4 regions of the Blautia sp. HA8986 genome follow, and region 4 is predicted to be linked to each of the others. Evidence: predicted binding sites of a transcription regulator. Region 4 holds the regulator's gene; each other region holds the start of a gene.
The links. The regulator Rex, encoded in region 4, represses fermentation and respiration genes when NADH is low (regulators of the CRP and FNR family bind a similar motif). The targets are predictions, from matches to a motif close to ATTGTTAANTANTTAACAAT.
Positions count from the first base shown of each region.

Region 1 (7,527 bases), 1.2 Mb from region 4:
ACAAATGTGCAAATGAATATAATATACGGATCACCAATGATGGAGATGTACCTGAAAAAAATTCAGAAGAAGGCGGTGGCTTGTCTGCACTGAGAAAAGCGGTTGAAGCAGAGAAATGCAGGATGCAGGTTTCTTTTTCCCCTGAGTTTTGTCTGATATTGAAGATGCCGCTGGCGGAAAGGATGAGATTCGATGGTACGGGTATTGATAGTAGAAGATCAGAAGATCATGCAGAAATATTTTGAATATATTATTATGCAGGAACCGGAATTTCGACATGTCCAGACAGTCACGGATGCCCGTGAAGCTGTAAAAATCTGTGATTATGCGGTAATTGATCTTGTGATTATGGATGTGCAGACGTTTCATAATCATGATGGGCTGAGTGCAGGAAAAATGATCAGGGAGAAGTATCCGTATACAAAGGTGCTGGTTGTCACCTCCCTGATCGATCCAAAGGTGCTGGAAAGAGCAAAAAGCGGATGTGCAGACAGTCTCTGGTATAAGGATCACAGTGAAGAGGAAATAAAGAGTGTGATTTACAGAACCTTAAATGGCGAGCGCGTATTTCCTGATGTAACACCGAAGGTAGAGCTTAACTGGATCACAAGTGGTGATATCAGTCCGAGACAGCTGGAGATGCTGCGCCTGTACATCCAGGGAATGTCATATTCAGAGATCGCGAAAAGAATGGATTGCTCTACTTCCGGGGTAAGGTGGAATTTCCAGGAAATGATTGCCAAGGCAGGATACAGCTGTAAAGAAGATCTGATAGCAGCTGCACTGGAAAGTAAATTGATTGTAACCACACTGAAATAGAAAAACTGCAGAATGCAGAGAGACATATCCTGACAGAAAGGAGGAGATAAGAGTATGAAAAAAATTTCTGTTGCTGCATGTGTTTGTGTAGTATTGTTTTCTTTTGGCATGCATGGTGAAGGTATGAGAGAAGTGTCTGCCAAAACGCCCGGGGCAGAAGAAAACCTGGCAATTCTGCAGGACATCATCAGGGAAAATGAATGTCAGGTCGGAATAGCATTTCTTGGATATACAAATGAAGCTGCAGATGCTTCAGAGATACTTGAATATACCAGACAGGAAGAACTGGCAGCGGCATATCCGTTTTTACAGGATGGGACAGTTGTTGATGCAGGAGGCTTTGAAATTTATGCCGTTGTTCCGGGGGATGATTGCAGGATCAGTATCTATCCGGCTCAGGCTGCGGAAGAAGGGGAATATTCGGATGATCTGAATGCTCCATGGTATATGGGACAGGAGAATGAAGTCATCATCCTGCGATGCAATATGAGTGAGATTCATTCCACTGTGATGGTTTCTGTGCAGAAACAGAATATGAATGTGCAATACCATCCAATGGTGTCATTAAAGGATGGACATCTTGCAAAGGAAGCCTATTGTTATGACTTTTCCATGTATGCTCAGGAAGAGTACGATACGGAATTAGATATAAGGATTGCCCGGGAACAGCTTTCGCAAACAGATGAAGTCAGCTATTATCTCGGTCTTGGAATGTCTTTGTGGTATACAGGCACTGAGGAGTATATTGAGGGGAAAAACTGTCCGGTATTTGTTCTGGGAACAGATCATGAGGATCATTTTACAAAAGAAAATTATTATGCAGTAGGAGACAATGTGGTCTATTACTATGATCCGTCAGGTGATGCATGGCTTCTGCTGGGAGCCGGCTGAAAGAAGGAGTTTGGTGTGAGATGACGGAAGAATCACCAATATATCACAGAAGTTTGATCGATCAGAGAAAGAGGAAGTAAGCATGAATGATTTTTTGACAGAAAAGAATAAAAAAGCAGGAATACTGGGAAAACTGAAATGGGTTCTTTGTGGCTTCTGTATACTTTTTTCCCTGGGAGCCATTGGGGCATCGGAGAAGTATATTGGTGAGGGACGATGGGGAATGGCAGCAACAGAGGTTATACTTGGCCTGTTGTTTCTGTATCCGACTTTCAGGGGAATCCAGAAAGCATTGAAAAAGAAAAAAGCCGGAGAAATCGCTATCTGGTTTGAATCTTATGCCCAGAATACAGTTTCATTTGAGAAGCTTGAGCAGGAGATGGGAAAAGGGGCAGTAAAAAAACTTGAAAAATTTATTGCCGGGGGATATATCAGAAATATCCAGGTAGACAGAGAAGGAAAATTTATTATGATTACCGCACCAAACAGACGCGTAAATGAAAAGATTTATATAACAGTTACCTGTCCGGGCTGTGGCGCAAAGAATCAGGTAATAAAAGGCCGTCTGAGTAATTGTGAGTATTGCGGACAGCGTCTTATTCAATGACAAAAGCTTTGTGAGGGAAAGAAGAAAAAGAATAGTAGATTGCTCATGAATGAGGTTGTAATGGGAAGGATTTAAATTGTTGGTTATGCTAAAAAAATAACAATAATGTTTAAAAAATAACATTTTTTTTTCGCTTTATAAAAACTATATTTTATAAAAAAGCCATTTTTTTTGATGAAAATATACAATAATATCTGGATAAAATGAGTGCTTTGTGCTACATTTATATAGACAGTAATTATAGAACCAGATTATCGAAAATTTATTGTTTTTTTCTTAACAGTGCAGAGGGGAAAGAAAGGATAAAAGTGATAAGTATACAGGTTCAAATATTTCATAAGGAAGGTGAGCAATTGGAAAACTATACTAAGTACAAGCTGAAAAGCAGCGATGAACTTACCTCAGTGCTGAGTGGCAGAGACAATCTGTTTGTGATCGCCTGCAACAAGTGTTTCAAAGAATTTGAAACTGTTGACGAACCAGATTGCGGAGAGTTCCTGAAATTTGCTGCGGAGCAGGGAAAAACCGTCACAGGCAGTGCGAAATTTGATTTTCTGTGTAACAAGATGCACACAGAAAGAAAATTACAGGATCTGCTGCCGGAAGGTACAGAGAATGTAGTTGTGATCTCCTGTGGTCTTGGTATCCAGACTGTTGCGGATCTGGCCGGCAAGCCGGTGATCGCAGCAAGTAACACACTTAACTACAGAGGCCATCACGGCATGGCACTTACCAAAAAGAGCTGTGATGCATGTGCGCAGTGCTATCTGAACGTTACCGGAGGCGTCTGTCCTATCGTCGACTGTTCCAAGAGTCTTGTTAACGGACAGTGCGGCGGAGCAAAGAACGGTAAATGCGAAGTAGACCCTAATAAGGACTGTGCATGGGAAAAGATCTACCAGAGACTGGCAAAACAGGGTCGTCTGGAAGAGTTCCTGAATCAGCCGGTACAGGTACGTGATTACTCCAAGGTTAACTTCAAGGTGATCAACGATTACGTGAAGTCTATCAGAGAAGACAGACTGAACGGATATTATGGCGGCGTTCATCCGTCAGAGCACAAGGAATTCAGCGAGCATATCGATCTGAAGAAATTCCCGGATCCGAAGACTGTTGTGATCTCCATGTCCCAGCATCTCGGTGCACCTGCCAACCCGATCGTAGAAGTAGGCGACACTGTAAAGGTTGGACAGAAGATCGGCGAAGCTGCCGGATTTATCAGCGCACCGGTACACTCCAGCGTAAGCGGAACCGTAGTTGCCGTTGAGCCACGTATGCATGGCACAAGAGGCAGTGAAGTCATGGCTGTTGTCATTGAATCGGATGGAAAAAATACTCTGCACGAATCCGTACAGCCACATGGTGACCTTGATAATCTGACTCCGGATGAGATCATTGAGATTGTAAAAGAAGCAGGAATCGTTGGTATGGGTGGTGCAGGCTTCCCGACCTGTGTCAAACTGAAACCAGCCAAACCAGTTGATACCATTCTACTCAATGGATGCGAATGTGAGCCATATTTAACAGCAGACCACAAGGTTCTCCTTGAGTTTGCAGATGACATTATTTTCGGTCTGAAAGCGATCCTCAAGACAACAGGTGCTGAGAAGGGCATCATTGTCATCGAGGATAACAAGCAGGATGCGATCGAATTAATGCAGGAAAAAGTTGCCGATATCGGAAATATGGAAGTTTTTGTTGCAAGAACCAAATACCCGCAGGGTGCTGAGAAAACTCTCATCAAGCGCGTCATGGGCAGAAAGGTTCCAAGCGGCGGCCTTCCGGCAGATGTTGGCGTTATTGTAGATAATATCAGTACCGTAAAGGCAATTTCCGATGCGATCCAGAAGGGTATGCCATTGATCGAGCGTGTTGCAACCGTAACAGGCGAGAAGATCAAGAATCCTGGCAACTTTATCATCAAGATCGGTACCAGCGTAAAAGAGCTGATCGATTACTGCGGTGGATTTACAGATGACGATGTTCTGGTCAAGATGGGCGGACCGATGATGGGATTCCCTCTGAATACCCTGGAAGTACCTATGATGAAGGGCTCCAACGGTATCATCGCCATTGATACAGATGAGACCAAAGAGCAGCCATGTATCAAGTGCGGACGCTGCGTGGATGTATGTCCGATGGAACTTTCTCCTCTGTATTTCGTGAAATATGCGAAAGAAGAAAACTGGCAGGGCATGAAAGACATGAATATCATGGACTGTGTTGAGTGCAGATGCTGTCAGTATATCTGTTCTTCCAAGATTCCGATCATTAACAGTATCAAAGCCGGAAAAAATGCAGTAAGGGGGATGAAGTGATATGTTGATTACCCAGTTAAAAGCAAAAGAAACTATCGTATCACTGGCAGCCGGAAAGAAAGTTTTTATCATTAACTGCCATGGATGCAAGGAAGTTCGTTTTCCGGAAAAAGAAGCTGTTGAACTTCAGAAGGAGCTTTCCGCTGAAGGAAATGTGACAGGGATCATGACAACGGATTATATCTGTAATCCGGAAAATATGCAGTTACGTCTTCAGAAACATATGGATAAGATCAGGGAAGCAGATCTGGTTCTGGTATTCTCCTGTGGCGTTGGTGTACAGACTATCGCAGAATATCTGGAAGACAAGATGGTATGCGCAGCCTGCGATACATACCCGGTACCTGGTTTCCAGGGTGTAACACCACTGGAATATAAATGTGATCAGTGCGGTGAGTGTTATCTGAATCTTACCGGCGGAATCTGTCCGATCACAGCATGTTCCAAGAGCCTTGTTAACGGCCAGTGCGGCGGTTCCAAGAATGGTAAATGCGAAGTGGACAGTGACATGGAGTGCGGATGGGAGCGTATCTACAGACGTCTGAAAGAAATCGGACGCCTTGATGTGCTGAAATGTCCGACACAGGTTCATAATTTTGCTACAGATGATGAAGTGAAATAATAAGCAAAGATTTATTAAGAAGCCAAATTAAATTATGATACGGTTCACCGGAAGTATTCCGCGATGTGTACAGCAGAGCTGGTGGACCGTACCCCAAATTTTAAATGATTGGAGCAAATATAATATGAAAATGAAAGAATTATTTGACCGTGGTGAATTTGTAGTTTCTGCAGAAGTAGGACCGCCAAAAGGAATCCATGTAGATGAACTGGTAGAAGAAGCCAAAACTTACCTGAAAGGCGTTCATGCAGTAAATGTAACAGATAACCAGTCTTCTGTTATGCGTCTTGGATCTCTTGCAATGTGTAAAGTGCTCAAAGATGCCGGTATGGACCCGATCTTCCAGCTTGCATGCCGTGACAGAAATCGTATCGCACTGGAATCTGACCTTTTAAGTGCTGCTATGCTTGGTATTGAGAACATCCTCTGTCTGACAGGTGACCATACGAAGATGGGCGATCATCCGCAGGCAAAACCGGTATTCGATCTTGATTCTGTATCTCTTCTTCATACAGTACAGCTTCTTGAGTCCGGTGTAGATCTTGGAGGAAACCAGCTGGTTGGAGAGCCTCCGAAATTCTCCAAGGGTGCCGTTGTATCTCCATGCAGCGATTCCGTTGACGCTCAGCTTGCAAAGATGGAAAGAAAGGTTGCTGCAGGTGCAGACTACTTCCAGACACAGGCTGTATTTGAGCCGGAGAAATTCATCAAATTTATGGAAAAAGCAAAACAGTTCGGAAAACCTGTACAGGTTGGTATCATCATTCCGAAATCTGCCGGAATGGCTAAGTTCATGAACAACAACGTAGCCGGCATCCATGTTCCGGATGAGATGATCGAGGAGCTGAAAGCAGACAAAGAGAAAACAAAAGCCGGTATCACAGGTGTTGAGATCGCTGCACGTATCATCAAAGAGTGTAAGCCATACTGTCAGGGTGTACATATCATGGCACTTGGATGGGAGTCCAAGATCCCGGCACTTCTGGAGCAGGCTGAGATCTGATCAGAACGATTGCTTTATAAAAAATAATCAGAAAAGCTGTCCGGAACTGGATGCAGGAGATGCACACCGACCGGGCAGCTTTTGTGTAAGAAAAAGTTTCTCTGTATCATAGCCCGGGATTCAAGCCGGAAGAATTTGAGCTTAAGAGGTAAAAAGACGATGGAAAGTATTATTATCGGAATCGCCGGAGGATCAGGCTCCGGTAAATCTACATTTACAAACAGACTTAAGAAGCATTTCGGAGATGATGTGGTGGTGATCTATCATGATAATTACTACCGCAGACAGGACGGAATTCCTTTTGAGGAACGTGTGAAGGTGAATTACGATCATCCGGATTCACTGGAAACCGATCTTCTGGTAGAGCAGCTGAAAGAACTCAAAGCGGGCAAAACCATCCAATGTCCGGTATACGATTACAGTCAGCACAACCGCTCCGACAAAGTGCTGAAGATCGAACCAAGACCGGTCATTCTGGTAGAGGGAATCCTGCTTCTTGCAGATCCCCGTATCCGAGATCTTCTGGATATCAAGGTTTATGTGGAAGCAGATGCAGATGAGAGGATCTTAAGACGGATCTCCAGAGATGTGGAGGAACGTGGACGGGATTTAAACGGAATCATCGATCAGTATCTTACCACAGTAAAACCGATGCATTATCTGTATGTGGAGCCTACACGGGCGAAAGCAGATATTGTGATCAACAGCGGTAAGAATAATGTGGCCTTTGATCTGTTTGTGTCAAAGATCGGGCAGCTGCTGAAAGACCTGAAAAAATAATAAGTAAAATAAAAAAAGCATGTTATACTTTACTACAAAGCGGATCAAGTTATATCCGTCTGGCTGTGTATGACATGCTTTTTTTGGGCGGTTTAGGTGAAGCTGCCTGTATTCATACGCTCTGTATAAATTTCTCCACATAATATAAAGCTGCACCAATGGCAGGTGTATATTGCCCGTGGGTACCGACCAGGATCTGATCTTTATTCAAGGTAAAGGGTGCGCCTGTGTTGATGTGTTCTAGCAAATAAGTGATGTCTTCTTCCGTAAAATAAGGTGCCAGATATCCGCTGATGATGATCGGCGCATCGATGATCAGGTTCAGATTTTTCATGGCAAAGGCCAGATGGTTCAGGTAATCTTCCCAGTGCTCAGCAAGCCGGGGGGATTTTTTTTCGCGGAGCAGAGGGAAAAATTCCTTCACAGGCATCCCGGCAGACTGTTCCAGAGCGTTGGCGGAGCAGTAGGTCTCCAGACAGCCATGGTT
Region 1 is NZ_JBWLUQ010000001.1:2,132,059-2,139,585, reverse strand. It holds gene AC04Q4_RS10055 (sensor histidine kinase) at 1-245, shown strand, start outside; gene AC04Q4_RS10050 (response regulator transcription factor) at 193-819, shown strand; gene AC04Q4_RS10045 (hypothetical protein) at 874-1,710, shown strand; gene AC04Q4_RS10040 (hypothetical protein) at 1,793-2,317, shown strand; gene rsxC (electron transport complex subunit RsxC) at 2,671-4,635, shown strand; gene AC04Q4_RS10030 (methylenetetrahydrofolate reductase C-terminal domain-containing protein) at 4,637-5,257, shown strand; gene AC04Q4_RS10025 (methylenetetrahydrofolate reductase) at 5,382-6,260, shown strand; gene udk (uridine kinase) at 6,420-7,040, shown strand; gene AC04Q4_RS10015 (ROK family protein) at 7,153-7,527, opposite strand, start outside.
Region 1: a site for Rex is predicted at 2,402-2,421, ahead of rsxC (electron transport complex subunit RsxC). Genes of this name have one in related genera too.

Region 2 (7,527 bases), 660 kb from region 4:
ACCGCCAAGAACTGTCATATCCACTTTCGTGGTCTTAATCTCATCCGGGTCGATCTCATAGATATCCTTCTCGATAACTACGAAGTCCGCATTTTTACCCACTTCGATGGTTCCGTTCTCTTCTTCTGTATAGGAAGCGTAAGCTGCGTTTTTTGTAAAAAGCTTCACCGCTTCATCTACGGACATTTTTTCGGATGGGATCCAGCCTTCCTGTGGCTGACCGCTGATATTTTTGCGGGTGACTGCAAAATAAATATTCTCTATGGCATCAAAGCTTACCACCGGTGCATCGGAACCACCACTTGCATGGATTCCCATATCCAGCATACTCTTCCATGCATACACCTTATCCATACGGTGTGCACCGATAGCCGGTTCCACGGTATTCATATCCAGATCAATAAACACCGGCTGAATATAAGCCAGAAGATCCTGTTCCTTCATTCCTTCCAGAATGCGCAGATTGGTGATCTGGCAATGTACGATGCCGTGTCTGCCTTTTTTATTAGTCTTTCGGTAAGGAGATTTTGCCACAGCCTCAATGACCATATCCATGGCACGATCGCCGATACAGTGTACCGCTGCCTGCATCTGATGCCTGTCAAAAAAAGCAAACAGATCGTCAAGCTCATCCTGACTGAATGTGATGATCCCCGTATTTCCCGGTGCATCCTCGTAAGGCTCATTCATGGCCGCTGTTCTTGCACCAAGGGAACCATCCTGGATCAGCTTCATCGGCCCGATCGTAAAGTGATCTCCCCTCTGCCCGGTACGATATCCTTCCTCGATAAAAGCCTTCGCATCCTCCGCCCGCTCAAAAAGGCACTGCTCATAATGGCGGATACTCAGCTCTCCTCTGGCATCCAGTGCCTTGTAGGAGGCCATGATCCGACGCCAGTTTTTTCCCGGAAGGGAGGCAAGATCATCGGACTGTACACCTGTAAATCCACATTCATTCAGCTTCTTCGCACTGTATCTGATGTAGCCTTCCACTTCTTCCTGGGATGGTGCTTCCAATACGGAAGAATAAAACTGTACCGCATTCTCCTTCAGAAGTCCGGTATCCAGATCAACTTCCTTCTCAATCTCCGGAAACTCCGGGATTTTTTTCAGAAGCTCCAGACCGCAGCTGTTGCACACAGCCACATGCCCACAGACACGAACCATAATGATTGGGATTTCCGTTGAAAGTGCATCCAGCTCATCCTTATGCGGATAGCGCGGCTTATCAAAATGCTCCTCATTCCAGCCTCTGCAGTAGAGCCAGGTCAGCTTCTGACCTTTGCTCTCCTCCAGTCTTTTTTTTGCTGCGGCAAGCATTTCCTCAACACTTGTGCAGTCAAACAGTTTCACAGATCTTTCCACAAATGCATAATGCAGCATATGCATATGTGTATCCACAAAACCGGGCAGCATCAGCCTTCCCTTAAGGTCAATCCGTTTTTTGCAGGAAAAAGCTTCCGCTTCTTTATCAGTTCCCACAAAAACGATCCGGCCATTTTCGATTCCCACAGCCTCTGCCACTTTTTCACTGTCATCCAGTGTTCTTATACATCCGTTAAAAAAAATTGTATCCACTGTTTATTTTTCCTCTTTTTCTTTTTTATCCTCGTAGAAAAGTGCCATATCCTTGTCTACCTTTCCGATTCCCATGTAACGCGCCTTGTAATCCTTCAGCAGTTTAAAGAAGGTACCACTTAAGATAAATAATGTGGCAACATTTACAAATGTAGGGAATACGGTTGTAAAGTCTGCAATTACCCACAGCTGCGCCGGTGTTCCGTTTCCGTAAAGAGTAAGCACTGTGACCAAAAGACCCCATAATGGTGTTCCAAGGATAAAAACCTTCTCTGCAATCTTCAGAACCTTCTGATTATTTTTCAGCCAGTGCTTCAGGATCACGCTGTAATAGGTGAACCATCCGGTTGATGTTGTCAGTCCGAAAAGGAAAATACTGATCGCGATCAGTGCTCTCGCAATGGAGCCCATTCCAGACTCAAATGCTGTCAGTGTCAGCTCTGATCCCTGAAGTCCTGAATTCCAGTAGCCGGTGATGATAACAACAAGACCTGTCATGGAGCAGACTACGATGGTGTCTGCAAATACCTCAAATGCTCCCATCAGTCCCTGTTTTACAGGATGGTCTGTCTTTGCGGAAGCATGGATCATAGGAGATGTTCCCCAGCCTGCCTCGTTGCTGTATACGGAACGGGCAAAGCCAAGACGCATTGCTGTTGCAACACCGGCTCCCATAAATCCACCGACTGCCGCCTGTGTTGTAAATGCACCCTTGAAGATCATTCCAAAGGTTTCCGGCAGCTTGTCAAAATTCACTACCAGTATTGCAAGAGATCCTACAATGTAAAGCATGCACATGATCGGTGTCATATAGGAAGAGATCACACCGACTTTCTTTACACCGCCGATGATGATCAGGTAGATCGCTGCCACATACAGAAGTGACGGCACGATGTACGGCAGGTGGAAGGTACTTCCGACAGCCTCTGATACTGTATAATTCTGTAAGGTGATGAACCATGTCATAAAAATACAGCCGCCGAACAGTACTGCAAAAAGTTTCCAGAAGGGAAGCTTTTTCTCTCCGCCAAGGCCCTTCTGCATGTAGTAGGTCGGTCCTCCCTGGTACTCACCGTTTGGCTGTTTTTCTCTGTAGTACACAGCAAGTGTTACCTCTGCCATCTTGATGACCATTGCAAGAAGTGCTGCGATCCAGAGCCAGAATAATGCACCAGGTCCTCCTGTTGCAATGGCTGTTGCAACACCGGACATGTTGGATACTCCAACGGTGCCGCCGATAGCAATGGAAATAGCCTGGAACGGTGTCAGGCTCTTTCCGTCATCTCCGCCTTCCTGACGGCGTTCTTTACTGAACATGTTTTTCACAATGTAACCAAAATGGCGGAACTGGAAGAAACCGGAACGTACTGTCAGATATACGCCTGTAGCGAGGATCGTGATCAGCAACGGCAGTCCCCAGAGCCAGTTGGTCAGATTTTCAAATAATTCAAACATCTTTTCCTCTCCTGTCCTTCTTATTGTTTTTCTTTTGCATACATTCGGAAAATCCGCGTACAGAATATAAAAAATCCCCAGAACATGAAGTCAGATACGGATACCCGGTGTTCTCGACATACAGCTCTTCTACCATATATCTGCGAGCCCCGTTTCTGCCCTCTTTATGCTTCATGCTCTGGGGATCTTACATTTCAGTCCACTAATCTTCCAAACGATCACAGTATATCACAGTTCCGGAGGAATTGCTACTTTTTCCGTTTGAATTTTGTATTTTTATTCATTTTTCGTGAATATTACTATTTTACCGTATCTTCTCCGGATACTCCACCCCTTCCGGCATGGGATCCCATTCGTTAAGACCAATGCTCTGCTTGAATTTCGCCTGTTCAAGCGTAAGCTTCGGGAGATCATCCTGCAGATAATCCATCAGCTCGCTGATACCTTCCCTGGTCTTGTTATTTACCATAAAGATCCTCTCACATCCCATGTTCTCCATCCACTGTCTGACCATGGGAATGTTGGCATGGGGAGAATCTACTTTGGTGATGATCCCGATCAGCGGCCGCAGGAGAAAGTTCCTGCTGCCGTCACTGAACAGGTTAAATGGCTCATTGGCTGCCTGCACGATGGCGATCACATCCGCCTCAAAGGAAAAGCAGGCCAGTCCTACGCTGAAATGCTTGGATTCCGCATATTCTCCCGGTGAATCAATGGTATCTTCATTTGTATTGGTATACTGGGTCTTATGATAATGAAGCTCTTCCCCTTTAAGAGCCTGTGTCAGAGATGTTTTGCCGGCTTCACTTCGACCCATCAGAAAAATTTTTTTCATTTTTTTATCCCGTCCTGCTCTAGCTTCTGTGGATCTTACAGACATTGAATTTCAATGTCTCATGGAAAAACCGCACCACTTCCTCCACAGCTGTCATCACTTCCGTAAAACCGCCTGTCAGGATCAGTGTCCCGCAGAAACGGTCCATAAATCCAACTTCCACATGAGCTGCCTTCACTGCAACATCTGCCGCAACTACAATAGCCTCCCAGGGTGTGACTCTGACCATACCGATGGCATCTCCTCTGTGGTCCTCGCCTTCATGAACACCGATATGTAATGCAAGATTCTCATAGACTGATTTATCACTTGGTGTAAAAACATGCGCAAAGGAAAGCTCTTTTCCAGGTACCCGCACACGGGTCAGCCGAAGTCTTTTTCCCTTAAGATTTTCATAATCATCATGAAACAACCGCTCCAGCAGTTCTTCCTTTGTTATCCGTTCTTCCATGATACACTTCCTTATCTCTTGGTAATCTTGCAGACTACATATCCAAGCGTATCACGGAAATAATCCACGATCTCCTCCATTGCAGTCTGCACATCGGAAATCTCTCCTGTTATGATCAGTGTTCCTGTAAAACGGTCTGCAAATCCAAGATACACATTACCGCTCTTCACAGCAATATCCGATGCGATCACAGCAGACTCGGAAGGTGTCATGTTCATGATCCCAATTGCAGATGATCCATAATCCACCTGCGGATTCAGTCCAAGCTTCTGATATATGATAGGTGCCGGACCACCCATGATATGAGCAAATGTGATCTCCTTACCGGCTACGGTCTCCTGTACGATTCTGATCTGATCTCTATGTTCATCTGCCATTGATGATTCCTCGCTTTCAAAATTTCGTATTTATCTTCCTGATCCATTGATCAATTTAAGCGAATCAAGGAATCCCCCTGCCCCTGTAAAAAACAACAGGCAGAAGGTGGGACTTGCTTTTATCCGCTTGACTATTCGATAAGCCGGATTTTTTTATATCCGGCTTACAATTTCCCTACATTAAATTTTACTATCTGCACATCTTAATGTCAATACAATTCTTCGAAAACAAGGCAAAAAACAACGTTTTTCAAAATTAAAATCCACAAAAAACAACATCCATTTTCATATCCGGTTCGAAAACCCGTCAGAAATCTGCTCAGAACTCAAACGCCTTCTTAATGCTGTCATAATGCAAAAATTTTCCCTCAGCCGCAAACGCTTTGATCTGATCCAGAGTTGCAAACATATATCCGTCTGTCTCCTCTGTCTGAAGCTTCAAATCGCCGTCAGCCACATCCATGACAAAACGGTAAACATCCACAAAGTAATTATCCCCCTCACCCGGGTTCTCTCTTTTATATGTAAAAAGATATCCGCCCTCTGCCTCACTGGCGTCCAGTCCGGTCTCCTCTTTCACCTCACGGAGTACTGCATCACGGGAAGCCTCTCCTGCCTGAGCTGCACCGCCGGAAACCTCCCACCAGCCCGGAGCCCAGGCTTTCGTCATCACACGCTTGGTAATAAGGAAAGTTTTGTCCGGTCTTGCTACCACACCTAAGACTGTCAGATGATACTCTCCGTCCTTTAAACACCAGTCATTACGCTTCATAGTACGTCCCGTCGGTTTCTTATCTGCATCGTAAATATCCCAGAATTCCATTTTATCTGTCTCCTGTCTTTTTACAGAACACGGAAATACATTCTTACATTTGATCCGTTTCAGCCTGCCCGTTTCTCCGTTTTCTGTATCTTTTTTATTTACTATGATAACACGTTAAAATCATATATGTAAACCCCTGGATCCGGTACCATTTCCCAGTTAGCGTTGCTGTTGTTACCGTTCACTCCGTTCTCTGTAACCAGTCAGCTTTCTACATCTTTTTTTCATATTATAAGCATGCAAGTACCTGCAGCCTGAAAGATGATATGCAAAAATCTATAGATTATTTTTATTATATCACCCGTATTATGAATTAGTTTTATAGATTATTCTGTTATATAATTAACACAAACAAACGATTCTATTTAAAATAACCAGGGAGGTTTTTCCAGATGAAGAATGATTATCCGCATATTTTTTCCCCATTAACCGTTAAAAATATGACTATCAAGAACCGTATTGTTATGATGCCGATGGGCACCAACTACGGTGAACAGAACGGCGAAATGAGTTTTCTTCATATCAATTATTATGAGCAGCGTGCAAAGGGTGGCACAGGTCTCATCATCGTAGAGAACGCAAGCATCGATTCCCCTCAGGGCTCCAACGGAACTACCCAGCTTCGTATCGATCATGACAACTATCTGCCACGTCTTTTTAAATTCTGTGAGAACATCCACAGATATGGAACAAAGATCGCGATCCAGATCAACCATGCAGGTGCTTCTGCAATTTCTTCCAGAATTAACATGCAGCCGGTTTCCGCATCCGACGTTCCATCCAAAGAAGGTGGCGAGATCCCGCGTCCTCTTTCCAAAGAAGAGATTCTTCACATCGTAAAGAAATACGGCGAGGCTGCAAAGCGTGCACAGACAGCCGGCTTTGACGCAGTAGAAATCCATGCAGGACACTCCTATCTGATCAGTCAGTTCCTGTCCCCGATCACAAACAAGCGTACAGATGAGTTCGGCGGATCTGTTGAGAACCGTACCCGTTTCTGCCGCATGGTCATTGATGAGGTAAGAAAACAGGTAGGACCTTTCTTCCCGATCATGCTCCGTCTCAGTGCGGATGAGCTGATGGAGGGTGGAAATACACTGGAGGATACTCTGGAATACCTAGATTACCTTCAGGAAGAGGTTGATATCTTCGATGTTTCCTGCGGACTTAATGGTTCCATCCAGTACCAGATCGATGCAAACTATCTCCCGGACGGCTGGCGTTCCTATATGGCAAAGGCTGTAAAAGAAAAATTCAACAAACCATGTATCTCCATGGGTAATGTCCGTGACCCGAAGGTTGCTGAGCGTATCCTGGCTGACGGTGACGCAGACCTGATCGGTATGGGCCGTGGTCTGATTGCAGACCCTGCATGGGTAAACAAGGTTGCTACAGGTCATGAGTGTGACCTCCGCAAATGTATCTCCTGTAATGTTGGCTGTGCCGGAAACCGTATCGGTGTAAACCGTCCGATCCGCTGTACTGTAAACCCATCTGTTCTTGAGGGCGATGTATATAAGAAAAAACATGTAAATGAAAACTGCAATGTGGTTGTTATCGGCGGCGGTACTGCCGGACTGGAAGCTGCCTGTACAGCCGCAGAGGTTGGCTGCAATACCTTCCTTCTGGAAAAAGGCAATGAGCTTGGCGGACTTGCATCTCTGATCTCAAAGATCCCTGCAAAGAACCGTCTGGCTGATTTCCCGCACTATCTCATGCATCGTGCAGAACAGCTTGATAACCTTTACATCTTTAAAAACACAGAAGGAACACCAGAAAACATCCGCAAGTTCCATCCGAATATCATCGTAAGCTCCACCGGCTCTGCTCCGCTTCTGCCTCCGATTACAGGGCTGAAGGATCGTATTGACAACGAAGACTATAATATTTATTCTATTCTTGGTATGATCAGCCACATTAATGATTTTCCGAAGGATCTGGAAGGCAAAAAGGTTGTTGTTGTAGGCGGCGGTGCTGTAGGTCTAGATGTTGTGGAATTCTTTGCTGA
Region 2 is NZ_JBWLUQ010000001.1:1,610,222-1,617,748, forward strand. It holds gene AC04Q4_RS07530 (amidohydrolase family protein) at 1-1,578, opposite strand, end outside; gene AC04Q4_RS07535 (amino acid carrier protein) at 1,582-3,033, opposite strand; gene AC04Q4_RS07540 (EutP/PduV family microcompartment system protein) at 3,338-3,868, opposite strand; gene AC04Q4_RS07545 (BMC domain-containing protein) at 3,888-4,319, opposite strand; gene AC04Q4_RS07550 (BMC domain-containing protein) at 4,331-4,696, opposite strand; gene AC04Q4_RS07555 (NUDIX domain-containing protein) at 5,016-5,519, opposite strand; gene AC04Q4_RS07560 (oxidoreductase) at 5,912-7,527, shown strand, end outside.
Region 2: a site for Rex is predicted at 5,850-5,869, ahead of AC04Q4_RS07560 (oxidoreductase). Genes of this name have one in related genera too.

Region 3 (7,527 bases), 1.3 Mb from region 4:
TGCAAAAGCTACATGCAAGGTAACAGTAAAAGCTCCATCTGTTAAATTTGCAAAGAAGACAGCAACTGTTTACAAAGGAAAAACAGCAACAGTAAAAGCAACACTGACAGGCGTTTCCTCTGTAAAATATACAAGCAGCAATAAGAAAGTAGCAACAGTAAACAGCAAGACAGGTGCAGTAAAAGGTTTGAAAGCCGGAACAGTAACAATCACAGCAACAAGCGGAAAACTGAAAGCAACATACAAGCTGACAGTTAAGAACCCGACATTCAGCCTTACAAAATCCTCTGCAACAATCAAAAAAGGCAAAACAACAATAATCAAATCCAAAGCAGCACCTGCCGGCAAAGTTACATACACAAGCAGCAACAAGAAAGTTGCAACTGTAACAAGCAAAGGCGTTGTTAAAGGAATCAAAAAAGGTAAAGCAACAATCACAGTTAAATGCAACGGCATTACAAAGAAATTTGTGGTAACTGTTAAATAAATACCTGGTAAGTACCTCTGCCGCAGAGCATTTTATGTATCTGCGGCAGAAGTCTGCCTATCGGCACGGAAATAAATGCCTGGCAGAAGCCGCATAAAGAGGGGAGAAAGCATTCATGGAAAAAGATCTGAAAGAAAAAAAGCCATCCGAAAATAATGATCCGAAGATACCCTGGCCAAAACTGATCCCTGCTGCAGCTGTGATCGCGGCACTTGCATTTTCAGGTATCAAGGCTCAGGGCTCTGATGAAAACACAGAAACTCTTCAGAAGCCAGATACGACCGTAATGTCTGCTTCTGAGCTGGAAAAATATCTTGGTTATGAGGAAGAAGATAATTCAGTTTCCGAAACCGGTACAACAGCAGATAAGAAAAGCACATCCAATAAAAGCACTTCAAAAAAGACATCAAAAAAATCTGCAAAAAAACAGCAGCAAAAAAGAGCTCCGGAAAAAGAACTGTATCTGAATCTGCAAAAAACAATGCCGGCGCAGCAGGACAGGGTTCCACTCAGACACCAGTAGCCAATGTTCCGGCAGGCGGCTATAAAGACGGAACATACGAAGGATCAGGAACCGGATTCGGCGGTACGATCACTGTACGCGTGACAGTAAGCGGCGGAAAGATCGCAGCTATTGATATTTTGGACGCTTCCGGAGAAACCGGATCGTATTTTGCGTCAGCGAAAGGTGTTATCAGCAAAATGATCGCCGGAAACACACCGAATGTAGATGCGGTCAGCGGAGCAACCTATTCTTCCAACGGAATCATCCAGGCAGTCCAGAATGCTTTATCCCAGGCAGCAGCAGATGGAAGCACAAGTCAGCCAACCCCTTCACCGACACCGACTTCCACACCAACGCCAACTCCGACAAAAAAGCCGAAGCCGACCAAAAAACCTGATCCGAATAGTCCGAGCCAGTACCTGAACGGAACCTATAAAGCTTCTGCAAAAGGCTACAGCGGAGATGTAAAAGTAACTATCACTATCAAAAATGACGTGATCACATCTGTAAAACAGGAGAATACAGATACTCCGATGTTTTTTGAAAAAGCGTGGAGTGCCCTGAAAGAGCAGATCGTAGGCTCAGATTCCGTGGATGATATTGACACAGTCAGCGGAGCAACTTATTCTTCAAAGGGAATTCTGGAAGCTGTAAAAAAAGCCCTGAAGGAAGCGAAAAATCCAGAATATGGAAAAAAAGTGACCCCGACTCCAACGAAGAAGCCAACTCCGAAACCAACTGCCACACCGAAACCGACAGCAACGCCTGAGCCAACTGCCACACCGGAACCAACGGCAGTGCCTGATGATCCAAATGTAACACCGACACCGGATAATCCGAACGCAACACCTGTTCCGAATGATCCCAATGTAACGCCGGAGCCGACCGAAGCACCTGAGCCAACCCCTGCAGGCCTGTACAGAGACGGAACATATGAAGCAGCTGCTTTCGGATATGGCGGAAAAACAAGACTGACAGTGACTATCAGCGGAGGTCAGATCGTGTCCATCACACAGACCAACAACGATACGCCGGAATTTTTTGATCCGGCATGGGAAACTATCTATGCCCAGATCATGGCGAATCAGTCAGCAGACGGAATTGATACAGTCAGCGGCGCAACCTTCTCCTCAGCGGGAATCATCGGAGCAGCACAGAAAGCATTAAACCAGGCGAAAAACTGATTTTAACCGAAACTGCGGAGCAGTTATTCGGTTATGAGCAAGTAGCGAAAGCGGATTGCGAATATCCGATTGACTAAAAGACCCCCCTGAATTCCAGAAAAAAATATTCTGGAATTCAGGGGTTTTTCCGTATTAGAAAAAATTTAACCGAATCAGGGAAGTTTTCAGCAGGATTGCAAATATCCGTTCAAGAGGTTATTTCGATAAAAAAATAACATGGAAATATACAGAATAATATAAAAAACGTCAGAATATACATTGAAAATAATTGAAAAATATCGCGAATTAATGGCGCGTAACTTAAGAAGTATAGTTATAATTTTATTGCACGGATCTTGATTTTATGATATGTTTTAGTGTGTGTACTTATAATTGTTATTTATATGACAAACAACGCTGAAAGGAGAATAACATGAGTAGTAAAATTACGATCATCGGAGCAGGAAGTGTAGGAGCAACCATCGCTTACACATTATCACAGAGGAGCATTGCCTCAGAAATCGTACTGATCGATATCAACAAGCAGAAAGCAGAAGGAGAGGTCATGGATATTGAACAGGGAACCAGTTTCCGTGAACCGATCTCCATTGTGGCGGGAGATTATCCGGATGCTGCGGACTCAGATATTGTAATCATCACTTCCGGTATTGCCAGAAAACCAGGACAGACACGAATTGAACTGACACAGACTAACGTTAATATTATGAAGAGCATCACTCCGGAGATCGTAAAAGTGGCTCCTAAAGCACTTTATATTATCGTAAGCAATCCGTGTGATATTATGACATACGCTTTTGCGAAGCTTTCCGGACTTCCGGAGAGCCAGATTTTAGGCTCCGGTACAGCTCTGGATACTGCACGTCTCCGCTGCAGACTTTCCAGGCATTATGGAGTTTCTGAGAAAAATATCCACGCTTATGTATTTGGCGAGCATGGAGATACTTCTTTTGTACCATGGTCAAGAGCATTTGTGGCAGGTGCAACTCTGGATGAATTTGATAAGATTGCTCATGAGGATCAGAAGGATATGCCGCCACTTGACAAGGAAGAGGTTCTGGAGTATGTTCATACTTCAGGGTCAACTGTTATTGCCAAAAAAGGTGCAACTTTTTATGCAGTAGCAGTATCTGTGTGCAGACTTTGCTCGCTTCTTCTTGCAGCATCTGATACAATTGTCAGTGTGTCAACTATGCTTCACGGAGAGTACGGCATTGAGGATGTATGTCTTAGTACAATGGCATCTATCGGACCGGAAGGTGTGAAGAGTATCGTACGCGTTCCTCTTACTGAAGAGGAGACTGAGAAACTTCATGCAAGTGCCAATGCACTGAAAAACGTGATCGCACAGATTGACCTTTAATAAATGTCTGAAGCTGTGTAAAAAGGGGAATGCAGCCCAAGACAAATCTGTAACAACGGGAGAAAGATAAAAATGGATATTATTCAGGTAATTACCAGAGAATTGAACGTTGAGAAATGGCAGGTAGAAGCAGCAGTCAGGCTGATCGATGAAGGCTGCACCATTCCTTTTATTTCCAGATACCGTAAAGAAGCAACCGGTACATTAAACGATGAACAGCTTCGTAATCTTAATGAGAGACTTACCTATTTAAGAAACCTTGAGGACAAAAAAGCTCAGGTCCTTGGCAGTATTGAGGAGCAGGGCAAGCTGACACCGGAACTGAAAAAGCAGATCGAAGCGGCACAGACTCTTGTAGTAGTGGAGGATCTTTACCGCCCATATCGTCCGAAACGCCGTACGCGTGCTATTATTGCAAAGGAGAAGGGGCTCGGGCCGCTGGCAGATATCATTCTTCTTCAGATGACAAAGAAACCGCTGGAAGAAGAGGCGAAGGCTTTTCTTTCAGAGGAAAAAGAAGTTAAAACAACGGCAGATGCTATCAATGGAGCCAAAGATATTATCGCAGAGCATATTTCCGATGAGGCAGACTACCGTATCTATATCCGTAAGAAAACAATGGATAAAGGAACTATCTGTTCCACTGCGAGAGATGAGAAAGAGCAGTCTGTTTACGAAATGTACTATGATTTCGAGGAGCCTGTGAAGAAACTGGCAGGCCATCGTGTCCTTGCACTGAACCGTGGTGAGAAGGAGAAATTCCTCACAGTGAAGATCGTGGCACCGGAGGAAGATATCATCCGCTATCTTGAGAAACAGGTGATCGTCCGTGACAATCCGAATACAACCCTGGTTCTGAAGGAAGTGGTGGAGGACAGCTACAAGCGTCTGATCGGCCCGGCCATTGAGCGTGAGATCAGAAGTGCATTAACGGAAGGAGCAGAGGACGGAGCCATTCACGTATTTGGCAAAAATCTGGAGCAGCTTCTTATGCAGCCTCCAATTGCAGGACAGGTAGTTCTTGGCTGGGATCCGGCATTTCGTACAGGATGTAAGCTGGCAGTGATAGACCCGACCGGAAAAGTTCTGGATACCACTGTGATCTATCCGACAGCGCCTACCAATGAGACCAAGATCCGTGCAGCCAAAGAAACCCTCAAAAAACTCATCAGCAAATATCACGTAACCCTGATCTCCGTAGGAAACGGAACCGCATCCAGAGAGTCAGAGCAGATTATCGTGGAACTCCTTAAGGAAATCCCGGAAAAAGTTCAGTACGTGATCACCAACGAGGCAGGTGCTTCCGTATATTCCGCAAGCAAGCTTGCAACGGAAGAATTCCCGAATTTTGATGTGGGACAGCGTAGTGCCACATCTATCGCAAGACGTGTCCAGGACCCGCTGGCAGAGCTTGTAAAGATAGACCCCAAATCCATTGGTGTCGGTCAGTACCAGCATGACATGAACCAGAAGAAACTGGGCGAGGCACTGAACGGAGTTGTTGAGGACTGCGTGAACAAAGTCGGCGTAGATCTCAATACAGCATCTGCTTCCCTTCTGGAATATATTTCCGGAATCAGCAAAGCTATCGCAAAGAATATCGTAGCTTACCGTGAGGAGAACGGCCGTTTCCAGACAAGACGGGAACTTCTCAAAGTTGCGAAACTTGGCCCGAAAGCCTTTGAGCAGTGTGCAGGTTTCACACGGATCACAGGGGGCAAAAATCCTCTGGATGCAACAAGTGTTCATCCTGAGAGCTACGACGCGGCAAAAAAACTCCTGGAAAAACTTGGCTATACACCACAAGACGTGGCAGAGCGTAAACTTACCGGCATTTCCAGACAGATCCGCGATTACGGAAAACTGGCCAAAGAACTGGAAATCGGTGAGCCGACACTTCGGGATATCGTAAAAGAGCTGGAGAAACCGGCAAGAGATCCTCGTGATGAGATGCCGAAGCCGATTCTCCGCACAGATGTCCTTGATATGAAGGATCTGAAAGAAGGCATGGTTCTTAAAGGAACTGTCCGCAATGTAATTGATTTCGGAGCTTTTGTAGATATCGGTGTACATCAGGACGGACTGGTTCATATTTCAGAGATGAGCGAGAAATTCATCAAACATCCGCTGGAAGCAGTCAGCGTTGGTGATATTGTGGATGTGCGTGTTCTTGGTGTGGATATGAAGAAGAAGCGGATCAGCCTTTCCATGAAGGGGATCAGTAAATAAAAAGAAATATTCAGTAAAGTGAAGCAGCCGGGAATGTTTTGCATTACATTACCGGATAGAAATACAACAGAATTATGATACAGTTACAGCAGCGATTATAACTTATTCCTTACAGAGCCGGAGAAATCGGTTTTACAGGAAAAAATCGCTGCTGTATTATTATATTACAGGATGCGGACAATAGAGTTTGACTATATCAGACGGGAGGAAAATTAATTTGGACAGTACAGTACAGACCGTTCAGGAGGTAGGAAATCAGGTAAACCAGTACAAGCAGATGTTTGAAAATTATATTCCGGATATTACCAAATTCGGAATCAAGGTTGTCCTGGCCATCGTGGCTTTCTGGGTAGGAAGCACCGTTATTAAAGGGATCGTAAAGTTTGTCAGAAAATCACTGACAAAATCCAGACTGGACACAGGTGTTGCTCAGTTTATGTCATCCCTGGTCAAGATCGTGCTTTATATACTTCTGATTTTTAACATATCCACAAGCTTCGGAGTGAAGGAATCATCTCTGGCAGCACTTCTTGGAACCGCCGGCGTTACTTTGGGTCTTGCCCTGCAGGGTGGACTTTCCAACCTGGCAGGAGGAATGATGCTTCTTTTATTCAAGCCATTCCAGGTAGGAGATTACATTGTTGTCAACGGACAGAACGGAAGCGAAGGAACAGTATCCAAGGTAGAAATCTGTTATACAACACTTCTTTCCATTGACAACAAGCATATTGTGATCCCCAACGGTACGCTTTCCAACTCAACTATCACCAACGTAACGGCAAGGGATCAGCGAAGACTGGAGATCAAAGTAGGAATTTCCTACAACGCAGACATCCAGAGAGCCAAGGAGATTCTGGAAGACATCCTGACAGACGATCCGGACACAAGAGAAGACGAAGAGATGGTAGTATTTGTAGACGAGCTGGCAGAAAGTGCTGTGATCATGGGCTTCCGTGTCTGGGTAGATACAGACCGCTACTGGGACACCAGATGGAGACTGAACCAGCGGATCAAAGAAGACTTTGATTATTATGGAATTGAGATTCCTTATAATCAGCTGGATGTGCATTTACATAAGTAAAAACTCGGATTAAGTTTCAGTTATTGACAAATAACTATCACAATGTCATAATACCCCACAGAGATAGTATTTGGACTCAAAACTATACTCTGGCTGAAATCACTGGAATCTTATATAAATAACCAGCCGGAACCCGGGAAATGGGAACGGACGGATATATGAATTATAAAAGATAAGAGCCTGTATTGATGGCAGGGAAAGCATCACGGCAGAAAATTCTGTGAATGTTCTTTCATGTACAAAAAACAGGACTCAGTATACAGGGAGTCAATCAGAAGCGTTTCAGGGTCGAGGTATACCCTGAGATGCTTTTTTTTGCACCTCCCTGCAGGAAAGGACTTATATAAGATGACAATAGAAATGTTAAAAGGAAAGATCCACAGAGCAACTGTTGTCCAGGCAGAACTGGATTATGTGGGAAGTATCACTGTGGATGAGGAACTGCTGGAAGCTGCCGGAATACTGGAATATGAAAAAGTTCAGATTGTAGATGTGAACAACGGCAGCCGTTTCGAGACATACACCATTTGCGGAGAACGCGGAAGCGGTATGATCTGCCTGAACGGAGCAGCAGCAAGATGCGTGAGCACAGGTGACAAGATCATCATCATGGCTTACGCACAGTACGAGCAGGAAGAAGCCCGTACACATAAGCCTGCAGTAGTATTTGTAGATGAAGAA
Region 3 is NZ_JBWLUQ010000001.1:2,204,779-2,212,305, reverse strand. It holds gene AC04Q4_RS10365 (penicillin-binding Tp47 domain A-containing protein) at 1-487, shown strand, start outside; gene AC04Q4_RS10360 (hypothetical protein) at 603-1,010, shown strand; gene AC04Q4_RS10355 (FMN-binding protein) at 893-2,176, shown strand; gene AC04Q4_RS10350 (L-lactate dehydrogenase) at 2,589-3,536, shown strand; gene AC04Q4_RS10345 (Tex family protein) at 3,609-5,765, shown strand; gene AC04Q4_RS10340 (mechanosensitive ion channel family protein) at 5,983-6,846, shown strand; gene panD (aspartate 1-decarboxylase) at 7,195-7,527, shown strand, end outside.
Region 3: a site for Rex is predicted at 2,548-2,567, ahead of AC04Q4_RS10350 (L-lactate dehydrogenase). Genes of this name have one in related genera too.

Region 4 (7,527 bases):
TTTTTTCCAGAAGATCTGCAAAACGCAAATAGCGGTCAAGCTGCACAAGTGCAGGAGAACGGTCAAACTCATCTGCTCTTGCAAAATGGGTAAACATTCCCTCGATCACAAGATTCGGAATCTTTGCAATTTCTTCGATCCTGACGGCATTCTCCGGAATATCCGCGTAGCCGATCCTGGTCATTCCGGTATCCAGAGCCAAATGAATATGTACATCTTTTCCAATGCGCGCTCCTGCCCTGGCATACTCCACTGCAGTATTCAAATCGGAAATGGTGATCCGGATATCATTGGCAGCAAGCTCCTCATAATATTCCTCAAAAACAATGCCCAGAATCAGGATCGGTTTGGTAATTCCGGCATGCCGAAGCTCCAGTGCTTCCTCTGCTGTAGCTGTGGCAAATCCCCAGATATAATCATAATCATGGATCAGTTTTGCGATAGCTCTTGCTCCATGTCCGTAGCCATCCGCTTTGATCACCGCAATAATCCTGGTTCCTTCTTTTACATTCCTGTGCATTTCTTCAAAGTTATGGGCAATGGCATCCAGAGATACCAGAGCCTTGACTCTCTCGTATTTTTTCATAATTTTGACTCCTCTTCACCTATCGCTAAAGCCTGTGGCAGAGCTTCAATGATATCCCCTGCCAGCATACTGCGCTTTCCCTTTTCAGCGGCTGCAAGATCGCCGCAAAGTCCGTGAAGATAAACACCTAACGCGGCCTTTAAAACCATTGGAGGCTGTTCCTCCGTTTTCAGATACATACATAACACACCTGCCAGAATACCAGAAAGCACATCTCCGCTTCCAGCAGTTGCCATACCGGAATTGCCTGAAATATTCAGATAAATATCTCCGCTGCCATCTGTAACTACTGTGCATGCATCTTTCTGGACACATACGCAGCCAGCTTCTCCTGCATAACCTGCAGCTGTTCCGGCAATGTTTTCCTGGATCTCCCGGATGCTTTTGCCACAAAGACGGCTCATTTCTCCAATGTGAGGTGTCAGGATCACATTTTCTCCCAGGAATTCCCTCCACTGCGGATGCATGGCCAATAGGTTCAGTCCATCTGCATCCAGGACAAGCGGCTTTTTCTCCCGGGCAGCAGCCGTAAGAAACCACTGTTCTCTCTCACGGCTGGCCCCCGAGGTTCCAAGCCCCGGTCCGATTACGATCACATCACACCAGGAAAGAAGCTGTTCATTGGATTCCTCGTCAAACCGGGTGCATACCATGGCCTCCGGCAAAAGGATCTGCAGCGGTATCCGGTTCTCTTCCACTGTCTGGATCTTCACCATTCCCGCTCCGGCCCGGAGTGCTGCACTGGCGCTTAAATAAGCAGCCCCGCACATCCCCTCACTTCCGGCAATAAAAAGGATTTTCCCAAAAGTTCCCTTGTTCCCGCCGGGATCACGCTCCGGAAACAGCTTAAGATCTTTTCTCTCCAGACAGCGTGCAGATGCCTTTACAGCTTCCTGCTCATAGATCCCGATATCCGCTATGACGATCTTTCCTGCATACAGTCTTCCCGGGTAAAAACAAAGTCCTCTTTTTACATAGGCAAATGTAACAGTAAGATCGGCACTGAAGGCAATTCCCATTTCCAGGCCAGTATCTCCGTTCACTCCTGACGGGATGTCAACAGCGATCTTCTTTGCCCGCGCACTGTTCATCTCATGGATGATCTTCGCATAATGTCCCTCGATCGGACGCGCAAGGCCCACACCGAACACGGCATCTACTATAGTAGTATATTCGCTCCAGTCCGGGTTATTCACTTCCGGCACATGATAACCTGTTGCAATCTTGTACTGCAGTGTCGTCTCCCTGGTCATTTTTTCCTTGTTTCCGACCATATAAAATTCTGCCCGGATTCCCTTTAGATAAAACAGTCTGGCAATGGCGATCCCGTCACCGCCATTATTTCCGTTTCCGCAGACTACCAGGATCTTTTCATTCTTTTCCAGGTATTTCTCTGTTTCCTCTACTACTTTTAATGCTGCCCGCTCCATCAGAACTTCCGATGCCACACCGATCTTATGGATCGTGGCACTGTCCAGGTTCTTCATTTCCCCGCAGGTAACAAGTTTCTTCATTCTGGCCCCTCCCCTCTCACATAGAGAAAGCTGCCGTTTCCGGCAGCCTCATACTCCACTTCTGTTATTCCACATGCTCCTGCCTGTATTTGCTCAGATTGTACGACAGTGTCATCAGGCTCTCGGAAAGATGTACGTTCTCAACAATAACATCATCCGGTGTCTCAAGATCAAGATGTGCAAAATTCCAGATTGCCTTGATCCCGTTCTCTACCAGAATATCTGCCATTTCCTTAGCTTTATTCTTAGGAAGGGTGAGAATGGCAATCTCTACGTTGTTTTCTCTAAGGAAAAACGGAAGCTCACTGAGCATCTGGATCTCAAGTCCGCGAACCGCAATGCCCTCAAGCACCGGATTTACGTCAAAGATCCCTACCAGCTTAAATCCACGTTTTTCAAAATCTACATAGTTGGCAAGTGCCTGTCCCAGATTACCAGCACCCAGGATGATCATCGGGTGAACGGTATCCAACCCCAGGATCTTACCAATCTCCGTATAAAGATAATGTACATTATAGCCATAACCCTGCTGACCAAAACCGCCGAAATTATTAAGATCCTGACGGATCTGGGAAGCTGTGGTATGCATCTTCTTGCTTAACTCATTGGAAGAAATTCGTTCTACATTGTCTTCCATCAGCTCTCCTAAGTAGCGGTAATAGCGTGGCAGACGCTTAATCACCGCTTTCGAGATTTGTTTTGTCTCCACGATAGTTTCCCTCCTTGTCCTACACTAGGTTAATTATACCGAATTGACATTTTCCTGTCAATCAAACTTGTGAGTTATGTACAAATTTCTTCATATTTTTTTAAAAAATTGATTTTTTCTTTGAAATCCCGGCAGTTTCCGTTATAATAGGTGGAGGATTTTCCCTGTCTTTTAAAGGCAGAGGCAGGATCTTTTGTACAGGAGGACAGTTTTTATGATTTTATCATGTCAAAATATATGCAAGGCTTTTGGCGAAAATGTTATCTTAAATAACGCATCTTTCCATATCGAGGAACGGGAAAAAGCGGCTCTCATTGGATGTAACGGTGCAGGCAAGACTACGCTTCTTCGGATCATCATGCAGGAGATTTCCGCAGATTCCGGAACTGTAGTTCTATCCAAGGACAAAAATATCGGCTATCTCGCTCAGTATCAGGATATTCACGGCCACCACACCATTTATGAGGAGCTTCTTACCACCAAGCAGCACATCGTTGATATGGAACGTCGCATCCGCAATCTGGAGCAGGAAATGAATAATGTTACAGGCGATGACCTGAATCACCTGATGGAAACTTACACCCGCCTTACTCATCAGTTTGAGTTGGAAAACGGCTATGCTTACAAGAGTGAGCTCACCGGTGTCCTGAAAGGTCTTGGTTTCACAGAGGAAGATTACGACAAGCAGATTGAGAAGCTTTCCGGAGGCCAGAAAACACGTGTGGCACTTGGAAAGATGCTTCTCTCCAAACCGGACATCCTGCTTCTGGATGAGCCTACCAACCATCTGGATATGGAGAGCATTTCCTGGCTGGAGACTTATCTTCTTAACTATCCGGGAGCTGTATTTATTGTATCTCATGACCGTTACTTTCTTGATAAAGTTGTCACCAAGGTCGTAGAGATCGAAGCTGGTGAGACCCGAGTTTTCAGTGGCAACTACTCTGCCTATGCGCTTAAGAAAGCACAGCTTCGCGATGCCCTGTATAAGGCATATCTGAACCAGCAGAGAGATATCAGACATCAGGAAGCAGTTATTGCCAAGCTGAAATCTTTTAACCGCGAAAAATCCATCAAACGTGCAGAGAGCCGCGAGAAGATGCTGGATCGTGTACAGCGCATTGAAAAACCGCTGGAAATCCAGGATCGGATGCGCATCTCCCTAGAACCACGTGTTTTAAGCGGAAATGATGTTCTTCATGTAGAGGATCTTTCCAAAGCATTTCCCGGACAGACGCTGTTTTCCGATATTTCCTTTGACATCAAACGAGGAGAACGTGTGGCACTGATCGGAAACAACGGAACAGGCAAAACTACCATGCTGAAGATCATAAATGGTCTTCTGGAAGCAGATGCCGGTAAATTTTCCCTTGGTTCCAAGGTGCAGATCGGATATTACGATCAGGAACATCATGTTCTGCATATGGATAAGACGATCTTCCAGGAGATCTCTGATACTTACCCGACGCTTACAGAGACTGAGATCCGCAACATGCTGGCAGCCTTCCTTTTTACAGGGGATGACGTATTTAAAGAAATCTCCGCTCTTTCCGGTGGTGAGCGCGGTCGTGTCTCCCTTGCCAAGCTGATGCTCTCAGAAGCCAACTTCCTGATCCTGGATGAGCCTACCAACCACCTGGATATTGCCTCCAAGGAGATTCTGGAAGAAGCACTTGTAAGCTATACCGGTACTGTGCTGTATGTATCCCACGACCGTTACTTTATCAATCAGACAGCAACCAGGATCATGGAACTGACCAATCAGGCTGTTGTAAATTATATCGGTGATTACGACTATTATCTTGAGAAAAAAGAAGAGCTGACCAGTGCCTACGCTCCTGACATCAATACCCCGGAAGCTCCGCAGGAAGAAAAAGCAGTCTCCGAGAACAAGCTTTCCTGGCAGCAGATGAAGGAGAAACAGTCAAGGAAACGAAAACGGGAAGCTGAACTGAAAAAAGTAGAAGCCCGCATTGAAGAGCTGGAAACAAGAGATAAAGAAATTGATGATACCATGGTTCTCCCGGATATATGTACCAACGTGGCAGAATGTACGAAGCTCAGCCGCGAAAAAGCAGCCATCGCAGAAGAACTGGAAGAGCTTTATGAGAAATGGGAAGAGCTGGCCTAATGGTCAGCTCTTTTTCTCTCCTGCAAGTTCCTTAAGAAGGATCTCCTCAAACTGTGGTGCACAGGCAAGGATATCACCATTCGTCAGATAAACCGGTTCTTCGCCTTTCCAGGTCCTGACCACGCCTCCTGCTTCTCTGACAATAATGGTTCCTGCAGAATAATCCCAGGGTTTCAGGTCACGCTCAAGATAACCATGCTCTCTTCCGCATGCCACATAGCACATATCAAGCTCTGCGGAACCTGTCCGGCGGAAATCCCCGCATTTCATAAAGATATTATAGAAAATCGGAAACAGATTCTTTGCTTCGGATTTCGTATATGGCGTGGAACCGTAGGAAATCACAGCATCCCCGAAATGCTCTGTGGAAGAAGCATGAATAGCATTACCGTTAAGATATGCTCCCTCACCTTTCGCTGCATGAAACAGCTCATCTGTAAACGGATTAAACACAGCTCCGAAAACGATCTCTCCTTTTTCGTAAAGTCCAAGTGCAACAGCACTCATACGGAAATCCAGGATCAGATTGGCCGTTCCGTCAATAGGATCCAGGATCCAGTAAGTTCCCTCTTCGGAAAGTCCCGTATTCTCCTTCTCCTCTGCGATCAGGGCAATATCCGGAAAAGCTTTTCCCAGTTCTTCCTTCAGGAAATTCTGTACAGCCAGATCCACATTCGTCACATAGTTGGCCGCACCTTTCACCATAACTTCCTCATTTTTCATCTCTTTTAAGATCAGATTCTTCGTCTGTCTTACAAGAAAGAGCACCTGTTTCTGTTCTTCTGCTGAAATCATTATATTTCCTCCCATAAACAATACTCTGTTCCATGATCAAAAAATCAGCTGCAATATTCTCTATCGGACCAGCCTGCCAAGATGCAGTTCAAAACATACTCCGTCATTACGGTCAGTACCCTCTTTCACTGCATCCCTGATAGATGCCGAAATAAAGTCCACTGCCATATCCGCACAGGCCTCCATAGAGTATCCCTTTACCAGGCCTGCACTGAGTATCGATGCAAAAATATCTCCAGTACCTGAATAGCTGCCTCCGGCTTTCTCCGCGAAAACCCAGGAACATTTCCCGTTCTCCAGAACAAGATTTCCCATCTTTACAGTTTCTCCCTCTTCCTGCTGATCCACACCTGTGATCACAACTGCAGAAAGTGAAAATTCTTCTGCAAGTTTTCGCCCGGTTTCTTCGATCCGCTCCAGCCGTTCCTGTCCGGTGATGGTCTGAAATTCTTTCCAGACTGTTTTCATTTTCTCTTTTCCATAAAGAAGGACCAGTGCTTCCGTCAGATTAGGCGTGATCACACAGGAACGTTTCACAAGTTCACAAAAACGTCTTCGCAATGCTTCCGTATAGATCGGATATACCTCTCCGTCATCTCCCATTACAGGATCTGTAAGGATCAGCGTATCTTCTGCTGCAAACATATCCATAAATTTCAGAATCTTATCTGCCTGTTTCTCATCGGAAAGAAACCCTGTATAAATACCGTCAGGAACAAATCCACGTTCCTTCCACTGTTCCATATATGGTTCCATATGATCTGTAAAATCCTCACAGAAATAAGCTTCGTAGCCTGTCTGATTACTTAAAACAGCGGTAGGAAAAGGGCATGCCTGCACTCCCATCACCGAGATAACAGGGATCGCTGCTGTAAGTGAACATTTCCCCAGCCCGGAAAGATCATTGATCACTGCTATTTTCTTCATCTTACTTCTCCAGTCTTGAGTTTTTTTCTGTATTATTATAGAATATATCATCAGGTTTACGCAATCATTTTTGGAAGGAAATTATCATACCTATGTTAAATATATCCACAAAACATAAAAAAGAACATCTTTATCTGGAAGTGTATCACTACTACAGAAAACTGATCATGGAGAACCGTCTTCTCCCGGGCAGCAAGATGCCATCTCTTCGCAAATGTGCCCAGGAACTTAAGCTAAGCCGCACCACCATTGAGAATGCCTATCTCCAGCTTGCCGCAGACGGCTACATTATCGCAAGAGCCCAGAGCGGTTACTATGTCACCGATATTGCCAGAAAACAGCATCCGCATGCACTGGAAAAACATCCCCGGAACATCATTCCCTGTATCTACGATTTCGCCTCCTCCGGCGTTGACAGGGAGAGTTTCCGATTCGACCTCTGGCAGCGCTATATCAAAAGTGCACTCCGCCAGGATGAACGTATGCTTTCCTACGGAGAGCCTCAGGGAGAAAAGGATTTTCGTGAAGTTCTCTCCGACTACATCCGGGAACGTAGGAACGTGATCTGCTCTCCAGACGATATTGTGGTTGGTGCCGGTCTCCAAAGTCTCCTCCAGATCCTCTGTCCTCTGCTCCGTGAACGTAAGACCGTTTCGTTCCCTACCCCCTCCTTTATCCAGGGCAGCACAGTTTTTGAGGATTACGGATTCGACGTCCATTACCGTGACAAAACCTGCGATGTGATCTACGTATCCCCTGCACATATGACCAAATGGGGTGAGATCATGCCTGTGAAACGACGTCTGGAACTGATCCGCCACGCAGAGGCCAACGGACACCTTATCATTGAAGATGATTTCGAAAA
Region 4 is NZ_JBWLUQ010000001.1:951,340-958,866, forward strand. It holds gene alr (alanine racemase) at 1-586, opposite strand, end outside; gene AC04Q4_RS04365 (NAD(P)H-hydrate dehydratase) at 583-2,100, opposite strand; gene AC04Q4_RS04370 (redox-sensing transcriptional repressor Rex) at 2,165-2,809, opposite strand; gene abc-f (ribosomal protection-like ABC-F family protein) at 3,024-4,940, shown strand; gene AC04Q4_RS04380 (inositol monophosphatase family protein) at 4,944-5,735, opposite strand; gene AC04Q4_RS04385 (pyridoxamine kinase) at 5,796-6,662, opposite strand; gene pdxR (MocR-like pyridoxine biosynthesis transcription factor PdxR) at 6,755-7,527, shown strand, end outside.